Regions from separate parts of the Kosakonia oryzendophytica genome, predicted to be linked through region 1. Evidence: predicted binding sites of a transcription regulator. Region 1 holds the regulator's gene; each other region holds the start of a gene.
The links. The regulator sigma-54, encoded in region 1, starts transcription at its own class of promoters, with help from an activator protein. The targets are predictions, from matches to a motif close to GTTGGCACANNTTTCGCTNT.
Positions count from the first base shown of each region.

Region 2: the regulator sigma-54 is predicted to act here: its motif matches at 3,071-3,090, upstream of hycA (formate hydrogenlyase regulator HycA).
Region 3: the regulator sigma-54 is predicted to act here: its motif matches at 3,430-3,449, upstream of glnK (P-II family nitrogen regulator).
Region 4: the regulator sigma-54 is predicted to act here: its motif matches at 2,044-2,063, upstream of glnA (glutamate--ammonia ligase).

Region 1 covers NZ_CP115659.1:585,288-591,032, reverse strand. Annotated here, with positions in the region: gene kdsD (arabinose-5-phosphate isomerase KdsD) at 1-369, shown strand, start outside; gene kdsC (3-deoxy-manno-octulosonate-8-phosphatase KdsC) at 384-950, shown strand; gene lptC (LPS export ABC transporter periplasmic protein LptC) at 947-1,522, shown strand; gene lptA (lipopolysaccharide ABC transporter substrate-binding protein LptA) at 1,491-2,051, shown strand; gene lptB (LPS export ABC transporter ATP-binding protein) at 2,058-2,783, shown strand; gene rpoN (RNA polymerase factor sigma-54) at 2,832-4,265, shown strand; gene hpf (ribosome hibernation promoting factor) at 4,289-4,576, shown strand; gene ptsN (PTS IIA-like nitrogen regulatory protein PtsN) at 4,657-5,148, shown strand; gene rapZ (RNase adapter RapZ) at 5,194-5,745, shown strand, end outside.
Region 2 covers NZ_CP115659.1:1,072,936-1,078,680, forward strand. Annotated here, with positions in the region: gene hypE (hydrogenase expression/formation protein HypE) at 1-321, opposite strand, end outside; gene hypD (hydrogenase formation protein HypD) at 318-1,439, opposite strand; gene O9K67_RS05125 (HypC/HybG/HupF family hydrogenase formation chaperone) at 1,439-1,711, opposite strand; gene hypB (hydrogenase nickel incorporation protein HypB) at 1,702-2,574, opposite strand; gene hypA (hydrogenase maturation nickel metallochaperone HypA) at 2,578-2,925, opposite strand; gene hycA (formate hydrogenlyase regulator HycA) at 3,125-3,592, shown strand; gene O9K67_RS05145 (4Fe-4S dicluster domain-containing protein) at 3,691-4,299, shown strand; gene hycC (formate hydrogenlyase subunit 3) at 4,296-5,745, shown strand, end outside.
Region 3 covers NZ_CP115659.1:3,945,302-3,951,046, reverse strand. Annotated here, with positions in the region: gene O9K67_RS19155 (SmdA family multidrug ABC transporter permease/ATP-binding protein) at 1-1,475, shown strand, start outside; gene O9K67_RS19150 (SmdB family multidrug efflux ABC transporter permease/ATP-binding protein) at 1,468-3,246, shown strand; gene glnK (P-II family nitrogen regulator) at 3,503-3,841, shown strand; gene amtB (ammonium transporter AmtB) at 3,872-5,158, shown strand; gene tnpA (IS200/IS605 family transposase) at 5,334-5,745, shown strand, end outside.
Region 4 covers NZ_CP115659.1:5,044,239-5,049,983, reverse strand. Annotated here, with positions in the region: gene glnL (nitrogen regulation protein NR(II)) at 1-278, opposite strand, end outside; gene glnA (glutamate--ammonia ligase) at 545-1,954, opposite strand; gene typA (ribosome-dependent GTPase TypA) at 2,335-4,158, shown strand; gene O9K67_RS24265 (autotransporter outer membrane beta-barrel domain-containing protein) at 4,224-5,745, opposite strand, start outside.

The DNA.
Region 1 (5,745 bases):
AACGATATTATGCACACGGGTGATGAGATCCCACACGTCAGCAAAAAGGCCAGTCTGCGCGATGCCCTGTTGGAGATTACGCGCAAAAATTTAGGCATGACGGTTATCTGCGATGACCTGATGAAGATCGAAGGGATCTTCACCGATGGCGACTTGCGTCGCGTGTTCGATATGGGTAGCGATGTCCGCAATATGGGCATCGCGGAAGTCATGACGCCTGGCGGCATTCGCGTGCGTCCGAATACGCTGGCCGTCGACGCGCTTAACCTGATGCAATCCCGGCATATCACTTCCGTCATGGTTGCCGATGGCGACCAGTTGCTGGGTGTGTTACATATGCATGATCTGCTGCGCGCAGGCGTAGTGTAAAGAAGGACAGAAGAATGAGTAATGCTGGCGCATCGCTTGCCACCTGCTATGGGCCGGTAAGCGCGCAAGTCATGGCAAAAGCCGGGAAGATCCGTCTGTTAATCCTGGATGTCGATGGTGTGTTATCCGATGGGCTCATTTATATGGGCAACAACGGAGAAGAGTTAAAAGCGTTCAACGTTCGTGATGGGTATGGGATCCGCAGCGCGCTCACGTCTGGCATTGAGATTGCTATCATTACCGGGCGAAAAGCTAAACTGGTGGAAGATCGTTGTGAAACACTGGGTATCACGCATCTGTATCAGGGACAGTCTGATAAACTTTTGGCTTACAGAGAATTACTGGCGAAACTGGATCTGGCTGCGGATCAGGTTGCTTATGTCGGCGATGATTTGATCGACTGGCCCGTGATGGCGGAAATTGGTTTAAGCGTTGCCGTCGCGGATGCACACCCGTTACTGATTCCGCGTGCAGATTATGTCACCCGTATCAACGGAGGACGCGGCGCGGTTCGTGAAGTCTGCGATTTATTGTTGCTGGCTCAGGGCAAGCTGGACGAGGCCAAAGGGCAATCAATATGAGTAAAACCAGACGTTGGGTGATCATTCTGCTGTCGCTGGCCGCCCTGGTGCTGATTGGCATCAACCTGACCACTCAGGATGCACCGGAACAGGTGACGACCAGCAGCACGGATCCAACTTATAAGAGCCAGCATACGGACTCCCTGGTTTACAGCCCGGAAGGAGCGCTGAACTATCGCCTGGTGGCGCAAAATGTTGAATATTTTTCCGCCGACGGCGTGAGCTGGTTCGCCCAACCGCTGCTGACGACCTTTGATAAAGACAAAATTCCGACCTGGTCAATTAAGGCGGATAAAGCGAAGCTGACCGATGACAGAATGCTTTATCTTTATGGACATGTTGAGGTTAATGCCCTGACAGCGGATGCCCAATTACGAAAAATCACCACGGATAACGCCCAGATCAATCTGGTAACGCAGGATGTTACCTCCGATGATCAGGTCACGTTGTACGGTACAACATTTAATTCCACCGGCCTGAAAATGCGCGGCAATTTACGCAGCAAAAACGCCGAGCTGATTGAAAAGGTTAGAAGCTTCTATGAAATCCAAAACAAACAAACTCAGCCTTAATCTTATCCTGGCCAGTACACTTTTAGCCGCTGCGCTTCCGGCGCTTGCCGTAACCGGTGATACTGAACAGCCCATTCACATCGATTCAGACCAGCAATCGTTAGATATGCAGGGCAATATTGTGACCTTCACAGGCAACGTGGTGGTTACGCAAGGCACTATCAAAATTAATGCCGACAAAGTCGTCGTTACACGTCCTGGCGGTGAGCAAGGAAAAGAGATCATCGACGGTTACGGTAATCCGGCCACCTTCTATCAAATGCAGGACAACGGCAAACCGGTGAAAGGCCACGCATCGCAGATGCATTACGAACTGGCGAACGATTTCGTTGTGCTGACCGGCAACGCCTACCTTGAACAGTTGGATAGCAATATCAAGGGCGACAAAATCACCTACCTGGTGAAAGAGCAGAAAATGCAGGCATTCAGCGACAAAGGTAAACGCGTGACCACCGTGCTGGTGCCATCGCAGTTGCAGGATAAGAGCAACAGCAAAACCCCGGCTCCGGCGCAAAAAAAGAGTAACTAATTCGTTATGGCAACATTAACTGCAAAGAATCTCGCCAAAGCCTATAAAGGCCGCCGCGTTGTTGAAGACGTCAGTCTGACGGTAAACTCTGGCGAAATCGTCGGCCTTCTCGGTCCTAACGGTGCAGGGAAAACCACCACATTCTACATGGTGGTAGGCATTGTGCCGCGCGATGCAGGCAACATCATTATTGATGAGGAAGATATCAGTCTGCTGCCGCTGCATGCGCGCGCGCGTCGTGGCATTGGCTATTTACCGCAGGAAGCCTCTATTTTTCGCCGCCTGAGCGTGTACGACAACCTGATGGCAGTATTGCAAATTCGTGATGACCTGACGGCTGAACAGCGTGATGATCGTGCCAAAGAGTTGATGGAAGAGTTCCATATTGAGCATCTGCGAGACAGCATGGGGCAGGCGTTGTCCGGTGGTGAACGTCGTCGTGTGGAAATTGCCCGCGCGCTGGCGGCTAACCCGAAATTTATTCTGCTGGATGAACCGTTTGCGGGCGTTGACCCCATTTCGGTCATTGATATTAAACGTATCATCGAACACCTGCGCGACAGCGGCCTGGGCGTGCTGATTACCGACCATAATGTCCGCGAAACATTGGCAGTGTGCGAACGCGCTTACATCGTCAGCCAGGGGCATTTAATTGCTCACGGGACACCGCAGCAAATCCTTGAAGACGAACACGTTAAGCGCGTATATCTTGGGGAAGACTTCAGACTCTGATAGGGTAGAGATTATTGACGTTTTTTGTCGGAGAGTGCTGCTCTGAATATGAAGCAAGGTTTGCAACTAAGGCTTAGCCAACAGCTAGCCATGACGCCACAACTGCAGCAGGCAATTCGTTTGTTGCAGTTGTCCACGTTGGAACTTCAGCAGGAACTTCAGCAGGCGCTGGAGAGTAATCCATTGCTGGAGCAAACCGATCTTCACGAAGAAGTGGATGCCCAACAAAACCAGGATAATGAAGGCCTGGATACCGTCGACGCGCTTGAACAAAAAGAGATGCCCGACGAGCTGCCGCTGGATGCAAGCTGGGACGAGATCTACACCGCAGGAACCCCCTCCGGCAGCAGCAATGATTACCTTGATGACGAACTGCCCATTTATCAAGGTGAAACCACCCAGTCGCTGCAGGACTACCTGATGTGGCAGGTAGAACTGACGCCGTTCTCCGACACCGATCGCGCAATTGCAACATCCATTGTGGATGCTGTTGACGATACGGGCTATCTGACCGTATCGCTCGAAGATATCCTCGAAAGCATGGGCAATGAAGAGGTGGGTCTTGACGAAGTCGAAGCCGTACTTAAACGCATACAGCGTTTCGATCCGGTTGGCGTAGCTGCGCGGGATCTGCGCGACTGCTTGCTGATCCAGCTTTCGCAGTTTTCGAAAGAGACACCGTGGTGTGAAGAAGCACGATTGATCATTAGCGATCACCTTGATCTGCTGGCTAACCATGACTTCCGTACGCTAATGCGTATGACGCGTCTGAAAGAGGACGTGCTGAAAGAAGCGGTTAACCTGATTCAATCGCTGGATCCGCGCCCTGGCCAGTCTATCCAGACCGGTGAACCGGAATACGTGATCCCGGACGTGCTCGTGCGTAAGCACAACGGACGTTGGACTGTGGAGCTGAACTCCGACAGTATTCCGCGCTTACAAATCAACCAGCACTACGCTTCCATGTGCGCCGGAGCACGTAACGATGCCGACAGCCAGTTTATCCGCAGCAATTTGCAGGATGCGAAATGGCTGATCAAAAGTCTGGAAAGCCGTAATGATACCCTGCTCCGGGTTAGCCGCTGCATTGTTGAGCAGCAGCAAGCCTTCTTTGAGCAGGGTGAAGAGTTTATGAAACCGATGGTTCTGGCGGATATCGCGCAGGCCGTCGAAATGCACGAGTCCACCATTTCACGTGTGACGACCCAGAAGTACCTGCACAGTCCGCGCGGCATTTTTGAACTTAAATATTTCTTCTCCAGCCATGTAAGCACCGAAGGCGGCGGCGAAGCCTCGTCTACGGCTATTCGCGCGCTGGTGAAGAAGTTAATCGCCGCAGAAAACCCTGCGAAACCACTGAGCGATAGTAAGCTGACGACACTGCTTTCCGATCAAGGAATTATGGTGGCGCGGCGAACCGTTGCGAAGTATCGAGAATCTTTATCCATTCCGCCGTCAAACCAGCGCAAACAACTGGTTTGACCAAAACCGATAAGGAAGACACTATGCAGCTTAACATCACAGGACAGAACGTCGAGATCACTGATGCTCTCCGCGACTTTGTAAATAGCAAATTCGCCAAGCTTGAACAGTATTTCGACAGGATTAATCAGGTCTATATTGTGTTGAAAGTGGAGAAAGTGACTCACACTTCGGATGCAACGCTCCATGTTAATGGAGGGGAGCTTCATGCCAGTGCGGAAGGGCAGGATATGTATGCTGCAATCGACGGTTTAATTGATAAACTGGCGCGGCAACTAACGAAACATAAAGATAAACTGAAACAACACTAATTGTCCGGGCGTCAGCCTGGTGCGTCGCACCCTACCGCAATCCGGTAGGGTGTCTGCACTGGCGTCGCTTAGGTGAAATTATGATGAATAACGATTCCGCTCTTCAACTGAGCAATGTCCTTAACCAGGAATGCACCCGTAGCGGCGTTCACTGTCAGAGTAAAAAACGTGCTCTGGAAATCATCAGTGAACTGGCGGCAAAACAGTTAGGCCTACCGCCGCAGGTCGTCTTCGAGGCCATCCTTACCCGTGAAAAAATGGGCAGTACCGGTATTGGTAACGGTATCGCTATTCCACACGGTAAGCTCGAAGAAGACACGCTTCGCGCCGTCGGCGTTTTTGTCCAACTCGAAACGCCCATTGCTTTCGACGCTATCGATAATCAGCCCGTCGATCTACTGTTTGCATTATTGGTGCCGGCAGATCAAACCAAAACGCACTTGCATACGCTCTCGCTGGTCGCTAAGCGCCTGGCGGATAAAACAATTTGTCGGCGCCTGCGCAGCGCGCAAAGTGATGAAGATCTGTATCAGATCATCACGCAGACAGAAGGCGAAGGTGATGATGCGTAACGGAAAGGCCGCTTTTTTATCAGTCGTCCTGAGGAGAAATGGTTCATGGTCCTGATGATCGTCAGTGGTCGTTCGGGTTCAGGCAAATCAGTGGCGCTACGCGCCCTGGAAGACATGGGTTTTTATTGTGTCGATAACCTGCCGGTCGTGTTATTGCCGGATTTGGCGCGCACGCTTGCCGACCGTCAGACTTCCGCAGCCGTCAGTATTGATGTGCGCAATATGCCGGAATCCCCGGAAATCTTTGAGCAGGCGATGAGCAGCCTGCCGGACGCCTTCTCTCCTCAATTACTGTTTCTGGATGCCGATCGCAACACCCTGATCCGTCGTTACAGCGACACCCGTCGTCTGCACCCGCTTTCCAGTAAAAATCTGTCGTTGGAAAGCGCCATCGACGAAGAAAGTAACCTGTTGGAGCCGCTGCGTTCCCGCGCGGATCTGATCGTCGATACCTCTGAGATGTCGGTGCATGAGCTGGCAGAAATGCTACGCACGCGCCTGTTGGGTAAACGTGAGCGTGAACTGACGATGGTGTTTGAATCGTTCGGCTTTAAACATGGCATCCCTATTGATGCAGACTATGTGTTTGACGTGCGT
Region 2 (5,745 bases), 490 kb from region 1:
CTCCATCGGCAGGCCTTCTTCGAGAATAAAACCGCAGGAGAGGAAGCGCGGTGTCGCGCCGCTGACGGCAATATCATTGGCCGTGCCGCAGACCGCCAGTTTGCCAATGTCACCGCCGGGGAAAAAGAGCGGGTCAATCACATAGCTGTCGGTGGAGAAGGCCAGTCTGTCGCCTCCGGCCGCCAGTGCAGCCAGGTCCAGCCGTGCCTGATCTTCCTGCTCCGCCAGCCACGGGTTGGCGAAGGCTTCCAGAAACAGCTGGCTGATTAACTGCTGCATCGCCTGACCGCCGCTACCGTGGGCGAGTTGAACTTCCTTCATGCTTCACACTCCTGAGCACGGTATTGATACCAGGCGGCGCACGCGCCTTCCGACGAGACCATCAGTGCGCCAAAGGCGCTTTGCGGGTTGCAGGTGTTGCCAAACAACGGGCACTGATGCGGTTTGCATCGACCGGTCAGCACATCGCCGCAGCGGGCGCGCGGATCGTCGTACACCTGCTGCACCGCCGGGCGAAAATGCGCTTCGGCATCGAAACGTTGATACTCTGCCGTCAGGTGCACGCCCGACTCGCCAATGATCCCCAGACCGCGCCATTCGCTGTCGCCATTGACGGCAAACACATCCGCGATGGCGGCCTGAGCCAGATGGTTCCCGGCATCCGGCACCACACGGCGGTACTGGTTTTCCACCCGACTGGCGGCGGCAATTTTCTGTTCAACCAGCATGATCACGCCTTGCAGCAGGTCAAGCGGTTCAAACCCTGCCACCACTAACGGGCGTTGGAAGTCATCGGCAATAAACGTATAGGCGTCGGTGCCGATCACCATGCTGACGTGGCCGGGGGCAAGGAAAGCGTCGATGCCGTTATCCGGCTGCTCCAGCAGGCTGCGTAGCGTGGGGATCAAGGTGATGTGTTGGCAGAAGAAGTAAAAATTGTCCACATTGCGGGCTTTCGCCTGCTGGAGCGTAATGGCGGTGGCAGGCATGGTGGTTTCGAATCCCAGCCCGAAAAACACCACTTTGCGCTGTGGATTGTTCTGTGCCAGCGCCAGCGCATCCATCGGCGAATAGACGATGCGCACATCTGCGCCACGGGCTTTCGCCTGCAACAGCGACCCGTTTTTCCCCGGCACGCGGATCGCGTCGCCAAAGGTGCAGAAGATCACTTCCGGGTGGCTGGCTATCTCAACGCAGGTATCAATGCGCCCCATCGGCAGGACGCAGACCGGGCAGCCGGGACCATGAATGAACTCAATATTCTCCGGCAGTAGCTGGTCGAGGCCAAATTTGAAAATAGCGTGGGTATGGCCACCGCACACTTCCATAATGCGCAGCGGGCGCGCCGCCGTATAAGAGAGATGCGCCGCCCGTTCACGCAGATGGGCGATAAGCTGCATCACCTGCTCCGGGGCGCGGTATTCATCGACAAATCGCATTATTTCTCCTCACCAAACAGCAGAGCGCCGACATCCGGTTCAACGTCGAACATATTTTGCAGTGCCGCCAGCGTATCCCGGGCTTCTTCTTCGTTAATCATGCTCATCGCGAAACCCACATGCACCAGCACCCACTGCCCAAGCCGCGGCTGCCCGTTTTCATCCTCGCTGCCCACCAGCGTAAGATCCACATCGCGTTGAATGCCGCAGACGTCTACTTTGGCTTGCAGACCGTTAATGGCCGTGATTTGCCCCGGTACGCCTATACACATCGTTGCGTCTCCAGCCAGTCGATCCAGCGATCCATGCCTTCGCCGTGGGTGGCGGAAATAAGGATGATTTCAATGTCCGGATTGACTTCGCGGGCGTAAGCGATGCATTTGTCGACATCAAAATTGAGGTACGGCAGCAGGTCGACTTTGTTCAGCAGCATCAGCGATGCAGCGGCAAACATATGCGGGTATTTCAGCGGCTTGTCTTCCCCTTCGGTGACCGACAGTACGGCCACTTTATGGCGCTCACCCAGATCGAAACTGGCCGGGCAGACAAGGTTTCCGACGTTTTCGATAAACAGAATGCCCTGGTGGGCGAGCGGCAGGCGCGGCGCGGCGTCGGCAATCATTTGCGCATCAAGATGACACCCTTTGCCGGTGTTCACCTGAATGGCGGGGGTGCCGGTCGCGCGGATGCGTGCGGCGTCGTTCACCGTTTGCTGATCCCCTTCGATCACCGCACACGGAACGCGGGTTTTCAGGCGTTCGAGGGTTTCCGTCAGCAGGGTGGTTTTGCCGGATCCGGGACTGGAGACAAGGTTCAGCACCAGTTGCTGTTGCGCGGCGAAACGGGCGCGGTTGCGGGCGGCGATGCGGTTGTTTTTATCCAGTACATCGATTTCCACTTCCAGCATCCGTTTCTGGCTCATGCCTGGCGCATGGGTGCCAGCTTCGCCATGACCGTAATGCAGGTCACCGTTATCCAGCTCGGTTGGATTAAATTCGCGAGTTTTGACGCCGGTAATTTTTAGCGCCGGACGATCTGCCGGGGCGAACGGCGCACCGCGAAATGCGGAATGCGGGTTATGTTCATCACCCTCTATATAAAGGTTACCGTCCTGACAACCACATGTTGTACACATTATTTACTCCTCAATTTCCAGTCGCTGAATGTGCATTCCGTCGTCGGCGACGATGTGCAGTTGGTCGCTGTGGCATTGTGGACAGCGGCGCACGCGCTGGGTTAGCAACGTCACATACTGCTGGCATGACTCACACCAGCACTCCGCCTGTTGTTCTTCGATATGCAGTGTACAACCTTCCGCCAGGCTGCCACGGCACACCAGATCAAAACAAAACGTTAAAGCCTCGGTTTCGACGCAGGAAAATGCGCCGACTTTTAACCACACGCCGGTCACCCGACGTGCGCCGTTTGCCCGCGCCTGTTGTTCAATCACTTCCAGCGCCCGCTGACATAATGTGATTTCGTGCATAACGCCTCCTTAGGACTTTGCCGCGTTAATGCAATAAGAGTGCCAGCGTGGTTAAAGTCACGGTGACGATGTCGAACATGACGAAATGACACGTCGAAATGGCGAAGGTTTTGTCTTAATTTCCTTAAAAATCATGAAATTAAAATTTGGCATGGATGATGCTTTACCGCCGTTGTTTCAATTAACCGGGTAAGCTGACATGACGATTTGGGAAATTAGCGAAAAGGCGGACTTCATTGCCGGACGGCATCACCGTCTGCAGGAAGAGTGGCGCCATTACTGTAATACGCTGGTTCAGGGAATTACCCTGTCCAAAGCACGATTGCACCATGCCATCGGCTGTGCGCCGGAACAGCAACTCTGCTTTGTGCTGTTCGAACACTTCACACTCTCTGTCACCCTTGTCGGGGGATTTAACGGTCACACCATTGAGTACGCCATTGCCGGCAAAGACGGCGGCGAGCCGCGCGTTATTGCTCAGGCGCAGCTCAGCAGCGATGGCCTGATTGATGGTGTTATCAGCAACCGCGATCGCGAAAAAGTACTGAACCACTACCTGGACGCGATCGCCGACGTTTACAACAACCTCTATGCCGCCATGGAGACAGACTCGCCGGTAACGCTTACGGCGCTTGCCCGCAACGCGCACGCGCCTGCACTGGCCTGAGTTTGGGTGTCGACAAGTGTCGAAAGTGACACCTTGAGCGACACGTTTCGTCATAAATGACCGCCCGTAACGTGGGTGAATCACCTGAGGATGTGCTGGTGAACCGTTTTGTAATTGCCGACGCTTCGCTGTGTATTGGCTGCCATACCTGTGAAGCCGCCTGCGCCGAGACGCACCGCGCGCAGGGGTTGCAGGCGATGCCGCGACTGCGTGTGATGCGTAACGAAAATGAATCTGCGCCGCAGCAGTGCCACCACTGTGAAGATGCGCCCTGTGCGGGCGTTTGCCCGGTCAACGCGATTAACCGTGTGGAGGGCGCGGTGCAGCTTAATGAAAGTCTGTGCGTGAGCTGCAAATTGTGCGCGATTGCCTGTCCGTTTGGCGCTATCGAGTTTTCCGGTAGCCGCCCGCTGGATATTCCCGCCAACGTCAACTCGCCAAAAGCGCCCGCCGCACCGCCAGCGCCTGCGCGCGTCAGCTCGCTGCTGGACTGGGTGCCGGGCGTGCGGGCTATCGCCGTGAAGTGCGATCTCTGCCATTTCGATGAGCAAGGTCCGGCCTGCGTACGCATGTGTCCGACCAAGGCATTGCACCTGGTGAATAACCGCGATCTTGCCCTCGCCAGCCGACGCAAACGCGAACTTACCCTTACCACTGACTACGGCGATTTATCGCTGTTTCAGTCGCAAAACCGGAGTGCGAAATGACGATCCTCTCTTTGTTAAGTGACGCCATCGCGGTGCTGGTGTGCGCGGCGGCGCTGGCGTATCTGTTTACACCGGCGAAAGCGCTCAGCGGTCTGCTCGCCGGGCTTGGCGGTACGGTAGGTTGCGTGATGGCAACGGCGGCAGGTGGGATGGCGCTGCTGGGGGGGCACTCCGTCAGTGGAACGATCCCCCTTATCCAGTATCAGGTGCTGGTCACGCCGTTAAGTGCGGTCTGGCTGATTACGCTGGGCGTGTGCGGCGGTTTCACCAGCCTCTATAACATCCAGTGGCATCGCCACGATGCGGTAAAAGCCAACGGTCTGCTGATCAATTTGCTGATGGCCGCTGCGCTATGCGCAGTGAGTGCGGCGAATTTCGGTGCGCTGGTGGTGATGGTGGAGATCATGGCGCTCAGCGCGGTATTTCTCACCGGCTGCAGTGAGTCTGGCAAGCTGTGGTTCGCCATGGGACGCTTGGGCACGGCGCTGCTGGCGATAGCCTGCTGGCTGTTATGGCAACGCTATCACACACTGAGTTTGCTGCTACTGAGTGCGCAAACACCCGACAGCGATATCTGGCTGCTGGGGGTGATAGGTTTTGGTTTGCTGGCGGGGATCATTCCACTGCACGCCTGGGCACCGCAGGCGCATGCTAATGCGCCGGCTCCGGCCGCCGCGCTGTTTTCCACCGTGGTGATGAAAATCGGTCTGTTCGGCATTCTCAGTCTGTCGCTGCTCGGCGGCCAGCCACCGCTCTGGTGGGGCGTACTGCTGCTGGTGCTTGGCATGGTCACGGCCTTTGTCGGCGGGCTGTATGCGCTGATGGAGCATAACATTCAGCGCCTGCTGGCGTACCACACGCTGGAGAACATCGGCATTATCCTGCTCGGCCTTGGCGCAGGTGTCACCGGCCTGGCGTTACGGCAACCGGCGCTGATTGCGCTGGGGCTGACGGGCGGTTTGTACCATCTGTTCAATCACAGCCTGTTTAAAAGCACGCTGTTCCTGGGCGCGGGCGCACTGTGGTTTGGCACCGGCTACCGCGACATTGAAAAACTGGGCGGCATCGGTAAGCGCATGCCGGTTATCTCGCTGGCAATGCTGGTGGGGCTGATGGCGATGGCGGCACTGCCGCCGCTCAACGGTTTTGCCGGTGAGTGGGTGATTTATCAATCCTTCTTCCGTTTAAGTGCCAGCGGCGTGTTTTCTCTGCAACTGATAGGGCCGCTGCTGGCCGTCGGTCTGGCCATCACCGGCGCACTGGCGGTGATGTGTATGGCAAAAGTCTATGGTGTGACCTTCCTTGGCGCGCCGCGTACGCCGCAGGCAGAAAACCCGCAGCCTGTTCCGTGGCTGATGACGATCTGTGTCGCCGGGCTGGCGTTGTGTTGCGTGGTGGGTGGTGTTGCTGCGCCCTGGCTGCTGCCGCGCCTGTTCGCGGCGGTAC
Region 3 (5,745 bases), 1.8 Mb from region 1:
ACCGCCAGCTAAGCCGCCAGCATCCGGAATTCTATTTACGCCATCGTACCGGTGACTTGATGGCTCGCGCGACGAACGATGTGGATCGTGTGGTGTTTGCCGCCGGGGAAGGCGTGCTGACGCTGGTAGATTCACTGGTGATGGGCTGCGTGGTGCTGGTAGTGATGTCAACGCAAATCAGCTGGCAGTTAACACTGCTGTCGTTATTGCCAATGCCAATTATGGCGCTGGTGATTAAGCGCTACGGCGATCAGCTGCATCAGCGCTTTAAACTGGCGCAGGCGGCGTTCTCCGCGCTGAACGATCGCACGCAGGAAAGCATGACCAGCATCCGCATGATCAAGGCGTTTGGTCTGGAAGATCGCCAGTCTGCGCTGTTTGCCAGTGAAGCGGCGGATACCGGCGCGAAAAATATGCGTGTGGCGCGCGTTGACGCCCGTTTCGATCCAACCATTTATATTGCCATTGGTATGGCGAACATGCTGGCCATCGGCGGCGGAAGCTGGATGGTAGTAAATGGCAGCTTAACCCTCGGGCAACTCACCAGTTTTGCCATGTACCTTGGGTTGATGATTTGGCCGATGCTGGCGCTGGCCTGGATGTTTAATATTGTCGAGCGTGGTAGCGCGGCCTATAGCCGTATTCGCGATATGCTGGCAGAGATGCCGGTGGTGAAAGATGGTAGCCAGCCCGTGCCGGAAGGCCGTGGCAACCTGACTATCGCCATTCGCGAATTCCGTTACCCGCAAACGGAACAACCTACGCTGAACAATGTGAGTGCGGTGCTGAACCCAGGGCAGATGCTGGGCATTTGCGGCCCGACAGGCGCAGGGAAAAGTACGTTACTGTCGCTAATTCAGCGCCATTTTGATGTGACTGACGGGGACATCCGTTTTCACGAAGTGCCGCTGCCGCAGCTTAAACTGGATGCCTGGCGCAGTCGTCTGGCAGTGGTGAATCAGACGCCGTTCCTCTTTTCCGATTCCGTCGCCAGTAATATTGCACTGGGTAAACCGGGAGCGACGCAGGAAGAGATCGAGCATGTGGCCCGACTGGCCAGCGTGCATGAGGATATTTTGCGTCTGCCGCAGGGCTACGCCACCGAAGTCGGTGAACGCGGCGTAATGCTCTCCGGTGGTCAGAAACAGCGTATCTCTATTGCCCGCGCGTTGCTGCTTAATGCGGAGATCTTAATTCTTGACGATGCGCTCTCCGCCGTGGACGGGCGCACCGAGCATCAGATTCTGCACAATCTGCGCCAGTGGGGAGAAGGACGAACGGTGATCATCAGTGCCCATCGTCTGTCGGCGCTGACGGAAGCCAGCGAAATTTTAGTAATGCAACATGGGCATATCGCTCAGCGTGGTCAGCATGAGCAACTTTCCCGCCAGCCAGGCTGGTATCGTGACATGTACCGTTATCAACAACTGGAAGCTGCGCTGACGGATGCGCCGGAGGAGGCCATCGATGCGTAATTTTGGTAAACAGTGGCCAACACTGAAACGGCTGCTGAAATATGGCTCGCCATGGCGAAAATCCTTGTTGAAAGCGGTATTAATGCTGTGGGTCGCGGCGGCGGCGGAAGTCTCTGGCCCGGCGTTGATCAGCTACTTTATCGACAATATGGTGGCGAAGAGCTATCTGCCGTTAGGGCTGGTGGTGGGGATGGCGGCAGTGTATGTCGGCCTGCAACTGTTGGCGGCGTTGTTGCATTATTCGCAGTCGCTACTGTTCAACCAGGCGGCGGTGGGGGTAGTGCAACAACTGCGCACCGACGTGATGGACGCCGCGCTACGTCAGCCGTTAAGCGAGTTTGATGTTCAGCCTGTCGGGCAAATTATCTCCCGTGTGACCAACGATACGGAAGTGATCCGCGATCTGTACGTCACAGTAGTGGCAACGGTGTTGCGCAGCGCCGCGCTGATTGGTGCGATGCTGGTGGCGATGTTCAGCCTTGACTGGCGCATGGCGCTGGTGGCGATGGCGATCTTCCCGGCTGTACTGATCGTGATGCTGATCTATCAGCGTTACAGCACGCCGATTGTGCGGCGGATGCGCGCGTACCTGGCGGATATTAATGACGGTTTTAATGAAATCATTAACGGTATGAGCGTGATCCAGCAGTTCCGTCAGCAGACGCGATTTGGCGAGCAACTGGGCGACGCCAGCCGTTCACATTACCTCGCGCGTATGCAAACCCTGCGGCTGGACGGCTTTTTGCTGCGCCCATTGTTGAGCCTTTTCTCTGCGCTGGTGCTGTGCGGCTTGCTGATGCTGTTCGGTTTCTCTTCTCCGGGTACGGTTGAAGTCGGGGTGTTGTACGCCTTTATCAGCTACCTTGGTCGTCTGAATGAACCCTTGATTGAACTGACTACTCAGCAGTCGATGTTGCAGCAGGCGGTGGTCGCGGGTGAGCGCGTATTTGAGCTGATGGACCGACCACGCCAGTCTTACGGTGATGATGATACGCCACTGCACAGCGGCGCCATCGACATTGAAAATGTCTCTTTTGCCTACCGCGAAGATCAGCAGGTGTTGCAGGACATTTCCTTGCACGTTGAACCACGCAGCTTTGTTGCGCTGGTGGGGCACACGGGTAGCGGTAAGAGCACGCTCGCCAGCTTACTGATGGGATACTACCCGTTAACGCAAGGGGAAATCCGTCTCGACGGTCGCCCGCTGTCTACGCTTAGCCATGATGCATTGCGCAAAGGTATCGCAATGGTGCAGCAGGATCCGGTAGTGCTGGCTGACAGCTTTTTCGCTAACGTGACGCTGGGGCGTGATATCAGCGAAGCGCAAGTCTGGCATGCGCTGGAAGTGGTGCAACTGGCGGAGCTGGCACGGGGGATGAGCGAGGGTATTTATACGCGGCTGGGTGAGCAGGGCAATAATCTGTCCGTTGGACAGAAGCAGTTGCTGGCGCTGGCGCGTGTGCTGGTGGATACGCCGCAGATCCTCATCCTGGATGAGGCGACAGCCAATATCGACTCCGGGACTGAACAGGCGATCCAACAGGCGCTGGCCGCTGTCCGGGAACAGACAACGTTAGTGGTGATTGCCCACAGATTGTCGACGATTGTCGAGGCTGAAACCATTTTGGTGCTCCATCGCGGCCAGGCTGTTGAGCGCGGTACGCATCAACAATTGCTTGCGGCGAAAGGACGCTACTGGCAGATGTATCAATTGCAACTGGCGGGTGAAGAGTTGGCGGCCAGCGCGCGCGAAGAGTCGCTTATCGCGTAATGCACCAAAATTAAGCACGCCACTGAGACTCTTCTCTGTTGGTGCAAAAAAGTAACGCACCATGCACTATCGTGGTGCGTTTTTCTTTGCCAGGAACATTCCGAACCATTACCTGCGTTTTGCCTTTTTCACCTTTTCCCCGTCCGCACGCACTAACAAACTGAAATCCTCCCCGTTTTCATTTTTGGCACACCGCTTGCAATATCTCTTATGTATTAGCTGCGGCCATTATCGAATTTCGACTGGAGGGGGATCTATGAAGCTGGTTACCGTGGTGATTAAGCCATTCAAACTCGAAGACGTTCGTGAAGCACTGTCTTCTATTGGTATTCAAGGGCTGACCGTAACAGAAGTAAAAGGTTTCGGACGTCAGAAGGGTCATGCCGAGTTGTACCGCGGTGCGGAATATAGCGTCAATTTCCTGCCGAAAGTGAAAATTGATGTGGCGATTGCTGATGATCAGCTTGATGAAGTGATCGATGTCATCAGCAAAGCGGCCTACACCGGAAAGATTGGCGACGGCAAAATTTTCGTTGCCGAGCTGCAACGCGTCATTCGTATTCGTACCGGCGAAGCCGACGAAGCGGCACTGTAATACCAGGCACACAGTGATAGGGATGGAAAAATGAAGAACACAACATTAAAAACAACGCTCGCTTCCCTGGCACTCCTGCCGGGTCTGGCAATGGCGGCTCCCGCTGTTGCGGACAAAGCGGACAACGGCTTTATGATGATCTGCACCGCGCTGGTGCTGTTCATGTCGATTCCGGGCATTGCGCTGTTTTATGGCGGTCTGATCCGTGGCAAGAACGTCCTCTCCATGCTGACGCAGGTTACCGTAACATTCGCACTGGTGTGCGTTCTGTGGGTGGTTTACGGTTACTCGCTGGCGTTCGGCACCGGCAACGGCTTCTTCGGCAACTTTGACTGGGTGATGCTGAAAAATATTGAGCTGACCGCTGTGATGGGCACCATTTATCAGTACATTCATGTTGCGTTCCAGGGCTCTTTCGCCTGCATCACAGTCGGTCTGATCGTTGGCGCGCTGGCAGAGCGTATTCGTTTCTCTGCGGTGCTGATTTTCGTGGTGGTATGGCTGACGCTTTCCTATGTGCCGATTGCGCACATGGTATGGGGTGGCGGTTTGCTGGCGACTGATGGCGCGCTGGACTTCGCGGGCGGTACCGTTGTACATATCAACGCCGCTATCGCCGGGCTGGTCGGTGCTTACCTGATTGGCAAACGTGTGGGCTTTGGCAAAGAAGCGTTTAAACCCCACAACCTGCCGATGGTCTTCACCGGTACCGCGATCCTGTATGTCGGCTGGTTTGGTTTCAACGCCGGTTCTGCCGCTGCGGCGAATGAAATCGCAGGCCTGGCATTTGTGAACACGGTGGTGGCAACGGCTGCGGCTGTGCTCTCATGGGTATTTGGTGAGTGGGCAATGCGTGGTAAACCGTCTCTGCTGGGGGCTTGTTCTGGTGCTATTGCCGGTCTCGTTGGCGTAACCCCGGCTTGTGGTTACATTGGTGTGGGTGGTGCGCTGATCCTCGGTCTGATTGCTGGTCTGGCAGGTCTGTGGGGCGTTACCGCACTGAAACGTATGCTGCGTGTCGATGATCCATGTGACGTATTTGGTGTGCACGGTGTATGTGGCATCGTCGGTTGTATCCTGACCGGTATCTTCGCCTCCACGTCTCTGGGCGGCGTAGGTTATGCCCAGGGTGTCACCATGGGCCACCAGGTACTGGTGCAGTTAGAAAGTATCGCTATCACTATTGTGTGGTCCGGTGTGGTGGCCTTTATCGGCTACAAACTGGCCGACATGACAGTGGGTCTGCGTGTACCGGAAGATCAAGAGCGTGAAGGTCTGGATGTGAACAGCCATGGCGAAAACGCCTACAACGCCTGATTGAGTGACGTTATCTCCTGAGCATAAAAAAGCCTCCCGATGGGAGGCTTTTCATTGTCACCCCTAAACCACCTCCTGGGGAGGTGGTGATTGATCCTGTAAGGCTATAGCCTGAAGAATGCCCATGCCGGAATATCTCTGCTTACTCACCACAAGTAAAAGGAGACAAACCGACATGGGGCTTTACAGGAGTTCATCACATGTATATTGGCGTTGTAAATACCACATAGTCTGGACGCCTAAGTACCGTTTCAGAATCCTGAAAGATAAGTTGGGCAAGGAACTTTACAGGACAATCTACATTCTCTGCGGAATAAAGGATTGTGAGGTTCTGGAGCTAAATGTTCAGCCAGATCATGTACATCTGGTCGTAATAGTCCCGCCGAAAATCTCGATATCAACTCTAATGGGGCATCTGAAAGGTCGCAGCGCAATCAGACTCTACAATCGTTTCCCACACATAAGAAAGAAGCTATGGGGCAACCACTTTTGGTCACGTGGCTACTTTGTAGATACTGTCGGTGTGAACGAGGAAATTATCAGACGATATGTGAGGCATCAGGAGAAAACGGAACAAATACATGAAC
Region 4 (5,745 bases), 660 kb from region 1:
GAAAGTATGTGTGAACGCCCGTCAATGACGAGTGTTACTTCGTTATCGGTAAACCCCTGTCCGGCGTGCAGACTTTCCCGCATCAGATCGATGTTCAGTGAAAAGTAGCTCAGTAATTCAGGTAGAGGTGTGCCAAATAACTTACGTGAACTCTGCGCCAGTAATTGTTGCGCAGCCGGATTCGCGTAATGCACTGCCAGTTCATCATCAACCAGCAAGATGCTGTTGATTAAAGAATTGAGGATCTGCCCAGCATCGGGCAGCACGCCACTTGCCATTCAGCAGTCTCCCGGAAAGTTGCACTAATTTAGTGCAGTATAGCTTTTTATCGGTAAAAAGCGCGATAGATCAGGTTGTTGGTGGAGAAAAAAGCCCATCCTGGGATGGGCTAAAAAGTTCCACGGCAACAAATCCTCTGGCGTCTTTCTCGCCGTAACTGCGTTGGCTGCCTTCGCTCACCCCGGTCACATAGTTATCTATGCTCCCGAGGATTCGCTCAGTTGCCGCCTTACTACGACAAGAAGTCCGCTGAGTATTAAATTTATTAAACGCTGTAGTACAGTTCGAACTCTACCGGGTGCGGCGTCATGCGAACGCGGTCGTTTTCTTCGGTACGCAGAGCGATGTAAGCATCGATCGCGTCGTCAGTGAACACGCCGCCAGCAGTCAGGAACTCGCGGTCAGCGCTCAGTGCGTTGAGCGCTTCTTCCAGAGAGCCTGCAACCTGCGGGATTTCTTTCGCTTCTTCAGCCGGCAGATCGTACAGGTTTTTGTCCATGGCTTCGCCCGGATGGATTTTGTTTTTAATCCCATCCAGACCCGCCATCAGCAGTGCTGCGAAGCACAGGTACGGGTTCGCTGCCGGATCCGGGAAACGCACTTCAATGCGACGTGCTTTCGGGGAAGCAACCACCGGGATACGGATAGAAGCAGAACGGTTACGGGCAGAGTAAGCCAGCATTACCGGCGCTTCGTAACCCGGGACCAGACGTTTGTAGGAGTTGGTGGTTGGGTTAGACAGGGCGTTGATGGCTTTCGCGTGTTTGATTACGCCGCCAATGTAGTACAGCGCTGTTTCAGACAGACCTGCATATTTGTCGCCAGAGAACAGGTTGGTACCGTTCTTGGACAGGGACATATGGCAGTGCATGCCGGAGCCGTTATCACCGAACATCGGTTTCGGCATAAAGGTTGCGGTTTTACCGAAACGGTGCGCAACGTTGTGCACAACGTATTTGTAGATCTGAATTTCGTCCGCTTTTTTGGTCATGGTGTTGAAGCGGGTTGCCACTTCGTTCTGACCTGCTGTTGCCACTTCGTGGTGGTGAGCTTCAACAACCAGGCCCATTTCTTCCATCACCAGACACATGGTGGAACGCAGGTCCTGAGCAGAGTCAACCGGTGGAACCGGGAAATAACCGCCTTTCACTGCCGGACGGTGACCTTTGTTACCACCTTCGTATTTGGTAGAGGAGTTCCATGCGCCTTCGATATCGTCGATAGCGACGCTGGAGCCAGAAATTGAGCTGCCGAAGCGAACGTCGTCAAACAGGAAGAATTCCGGCTCTGGCCCGAACAGAACGGTGTCTGCAATGCCGGTAGCGCGCAGGTACTCTTCAGCACGTTTTGCGATGGAGCGCGGGTCACGGTCGTAACCCTGCATGGTGCCAGGTTCCAGAATATCGCAACGGATGATCAGTGTAGGTTCTTCGTAGAACGGGTCAATGACAGCGGTAGTCGCGTCCGGCATCAGCACCATGTCGGATTCGTTGATGCCTTTCCAGCCACCAATCGAAGAACCATCAAACATTTTACCTTCTTCGAAGAAGTCGGCATTGACCTGATGGGCTGGGATAGTGACGTGCTGTTCTTTACCTTTGGTATCTGTGAAGCGCAGATCAACAAACTTCACTTCGTGCTCATTCAGCATCGTCAAAACGTGTTCAGCGGACATACTTAAACTCTCCCGGATTTGTCATTGTCGTCGTGGTAACGAGGTCTTCAAATACTACGTAAACCTGGCGTTGTTGCCGTAAAATAGTTAAAGCGAAATCTATGCCAACTTTTAAATGCCCCTAAAAAGGCGTTATCATGCACGGTATCGTGCAAAAGGGCTGCACCATGATGGTTAAGCTGCACCAATATAGTGCTTCTATGTGAATATTGGGCACTATATTGGTGCAATTTTCGTTAAATGCCCCTTTTAACGCTCCGTGAAAGCGATCACAAAGCAACTCTGCAATACTTGTTTGCGGAGGATGTTTGTGATCCTGTTTAGTCCTTCGATTAATACGTGTACAATAACGCGCTATTTCTAATGCCTGAGGCAAAGTTGTGATCGAAAATCTGCGTAACATCGCCATCATTGCTCACGTTGACCACGGTAAAACGACCCTGGTTGACAAGCTGCTGCAGCAATCCGGTACGTTCGACGAACGTGCTGAAACACAAGAGCGTGTGATGGACTCCAACGATTTGGAGAAAGAGCGTGGGATTACTATCCTCGCGAAAAACACCGCTATCAAATGGAATGATTACCGTATCAACATCGTTGATACCCCAGGGCACGCCGACTTCGGTGGTGAAGTTGAGCGTGTTATGTCCATGGTTGATTCCGTGCTGCTGGTGGTTGACGCATTTGACGGCCCGATGCCGCAAACGCGCTTCGTGACCAAAAAAGCATTTGCCCATGGCCTGAAACCGATTGTGGTAATCAACAAAGTTGACCGCCCTGGCGCGCGTCCTGACTGGGTTGTTGACCAGGTCTTTGACCTGTTCGTTAACCTGGATGCGACCGACGAGCAGCTGGACTTCCCGATCGTTTACGCTTCTGCGCTGAACGGTATCGCGGGCATGGACCACGAAGACATGGCTGAAGACATGACCCCGCTGTACCAGGCGATTGTTGACCATGTACCGGCGCCGAACGTTGATCTGGACGGCACCCTGCAGATGCAAATCTCTCAGCTGGATTACAACAACTACGTTGGTGTAATCGGCATTGGTCGTATCAAGCGCGGTAAAGTGAAACCGAACCAGCAGGTCACTATCATTGATAGCGAAGGCAAAACCCGTAACGGTAAAGTCGGTAAAGTACTGACTCACCTGGGGCTGGAGCGTATTGATAGCGAAGTTGCAGAAGCGGGCGATATCATTGCGATCACCGGTCTGGGCGAGCTGAACATCTCTGACACCATCTGCGATCCGCAAAATGTAGAAGCGCTGCCGGCGCTGTCTGTTGATGAACCGACTGTGACCATGTTCTTCAACGTCAACACCTCTCCGTTCTGTGGTAAAGAAGGTAAGTACGTGACTTCACGTCAGATCCTCGACCGTCTGAACAAAGAGCTGGTGCACAACGTTGCGCTGCGCGTGGAAGAAACCGAAGATGCGGATGCGTTCCGTGTATCCGGCCGTGGTGAGCTGCACCTGTCCGTGCTTATCGAGAACATGCGTCGTGAAGGTTTCGAAATGGCGGTTTCCCGTCCGAAAGTTATCTTCCGTGAAATCGATGGCCGTAAACAAGAGCCGTTCGAAAACGTTACGCTGGACGTTGAAGAGCAACACCAGGGTTCTGTGATGCAGGCGCTCGGTGAGCGTAAAGGCGACCTGAAAAACATGAATCCGGACGGTAAAGGCCGCGTACGTCTCGACTACGTGATCCCAAGCCGTGGTCTGATTGGCTTCCGTTCTGAGTTCATGACCATGACTTCTGGTACTGGTCTGCTGTATTCCACCTTCAGCCATTACGATGACGTTCGTCCGGGTGAAGTGGGTCAGCGTAACAACGGCGTACTGATCTCCAATGGTCAGGGTAAAGCGGTTGCGTTTGCTCTGTTCGGTCTGCAGGATCGCGGTAAGCTGTTCCTGGGCCACGGTGCTGAAGTTTACGAAGGCCAGATTATCGGTATTCACAGTCGTTCTAACGACCTGACCGTTAACTGCCTGACCGGTAAAAAACTGACCAACATGCGTGCGTCAGGTACTGACGAAGCAACGGTTCTGGTTCCGCCGGTTAAGATGACCCTTGAGCAGGCGCTGGAGTTTATTGACGACGACGAACTGGTAGAGGTAACGCCGCAGTCTATTCGTATCCGTAAACGCTACCTGACTGAGAACGACCGTAAACGCGCCATGCGCGGTGCGAAAGAAGAGTAATACTTCTTCTTGCCAGTAATGAAAAAGCCGCTGAATCAGCGGCTTTTTTTATGGCGGTATGTTTGTCAGAAGCTGTATTTCACGCCCAGCATACCTTGTGTGTCACTGTAGCCTTTGGTCCCTACCTGCTGAGCAACGTTGCCCCACAGTGTCAGGTTTGGTGTAACCCGGCCTTCCACGCCTGCTTTCAGTTCAGCGATATTATTCGTACCGCTCATGCTGTTGCTTACATCATCCATTTTCACTCGTGTGGTCTGCGTGTTGTGGATCCAGTTAGCTTCAACAAATGGCTGCAACTGGCGGTCTTTACCTGCGTCAACCGGGTTACGATCGCTGAGGTAGGCTTTCACGCCAAGGCGGGTCATCAGATTGCCACTGCTTTCGTCTTTCACTTGTGTGCCGTTCTGCTCGCGATGAGCATCGGCTTTAACCCCCATCCAGACCAGCTGGGCTTTGGGTTGGATCCAGAAACTGCGCTGTTCATTTTCGCCGACTTTAACGCTGTAACCGGCTTCAACCGACGCGGTGATGCCCTTGGACTTATATTTTTCCGTCGCTTGTTCCTGGCCTGTTACGTCGTTATCAAACCAGTTGTAGAGTGCCCAGCTATCAACATAGGCACCTGTTTTGTCCGCTTCATTTGCATACCAGGTACCGTACAACCCTACGCTGTAACCCGAGGTTTTCCCGCTGGAGTGGTAGCCGGTAAGGTTCGATTTTGTGGTGTTATTACTGTTGGCATAGCCCGCCATTGCACCCACATGCCAGCGGTCAAGACCGTCAGTACTCCACTGCGCCAGATCGCCCCCCAGTTGCATAACATAGCGGTTGCCGCTGGTTTTTAACTGACCACTGCCGTCTTTGAAACGGGTATGACCACCAACATTACGCAGCCACAGACTGGTGACTTTCTTCTCGCCAGTGAGAATATCGGTGTACTGTGTTTCACCCAGGCGATCATGCAGACGAGTCATGAACAGTGTATTTGCCGCATAGTTGTTGGCCAGATAACTACCAAATTCAGGGCGATACTGATGCTCACCAGCCGGTGAAACCGGGTCAATCGACGGTGGTGCAATAGGGCGCCCGGGGTCGACAGGATCAGGCTCTGGTTCCACATCTTCGACCTTGCTGGTCAGGTACCAGTTGTTGGCTTTCTGCACCACGTTATAGTCGTAGCCCCCGGCGACGATACGGCCTGCTTTTTCAAAGGTACCGGCGGAGTTTCCCTCGACTTCGATAATTTCGATACCTTCAACCGTTTGTGCCCCTGTCCCGCCAATGTTATTAATGGCGACAAAGGTGTTACCAGCGGTATTCCCTTTGACAATCATTTTGTCTGTTTCAGAGGCGTCATCAGCCAGCACGGTATTAAAGGCGAGCGTACCACCGTTACCGGTGTAATCACCGTTCACCGTCAGCGTCTTCCATAACCCGTCGTTATCATGCAGAACATTCACCACCGCACCTGAATCCAGTGTCAGATTGGTCAGTGTCGAGCTGTCGGTCATATTCCAGACGGCATTGCTCATGGTGAGCGCTGTTGTTGCTGCACCGGTAATATAGGATGCGCCATCCCATAATGAA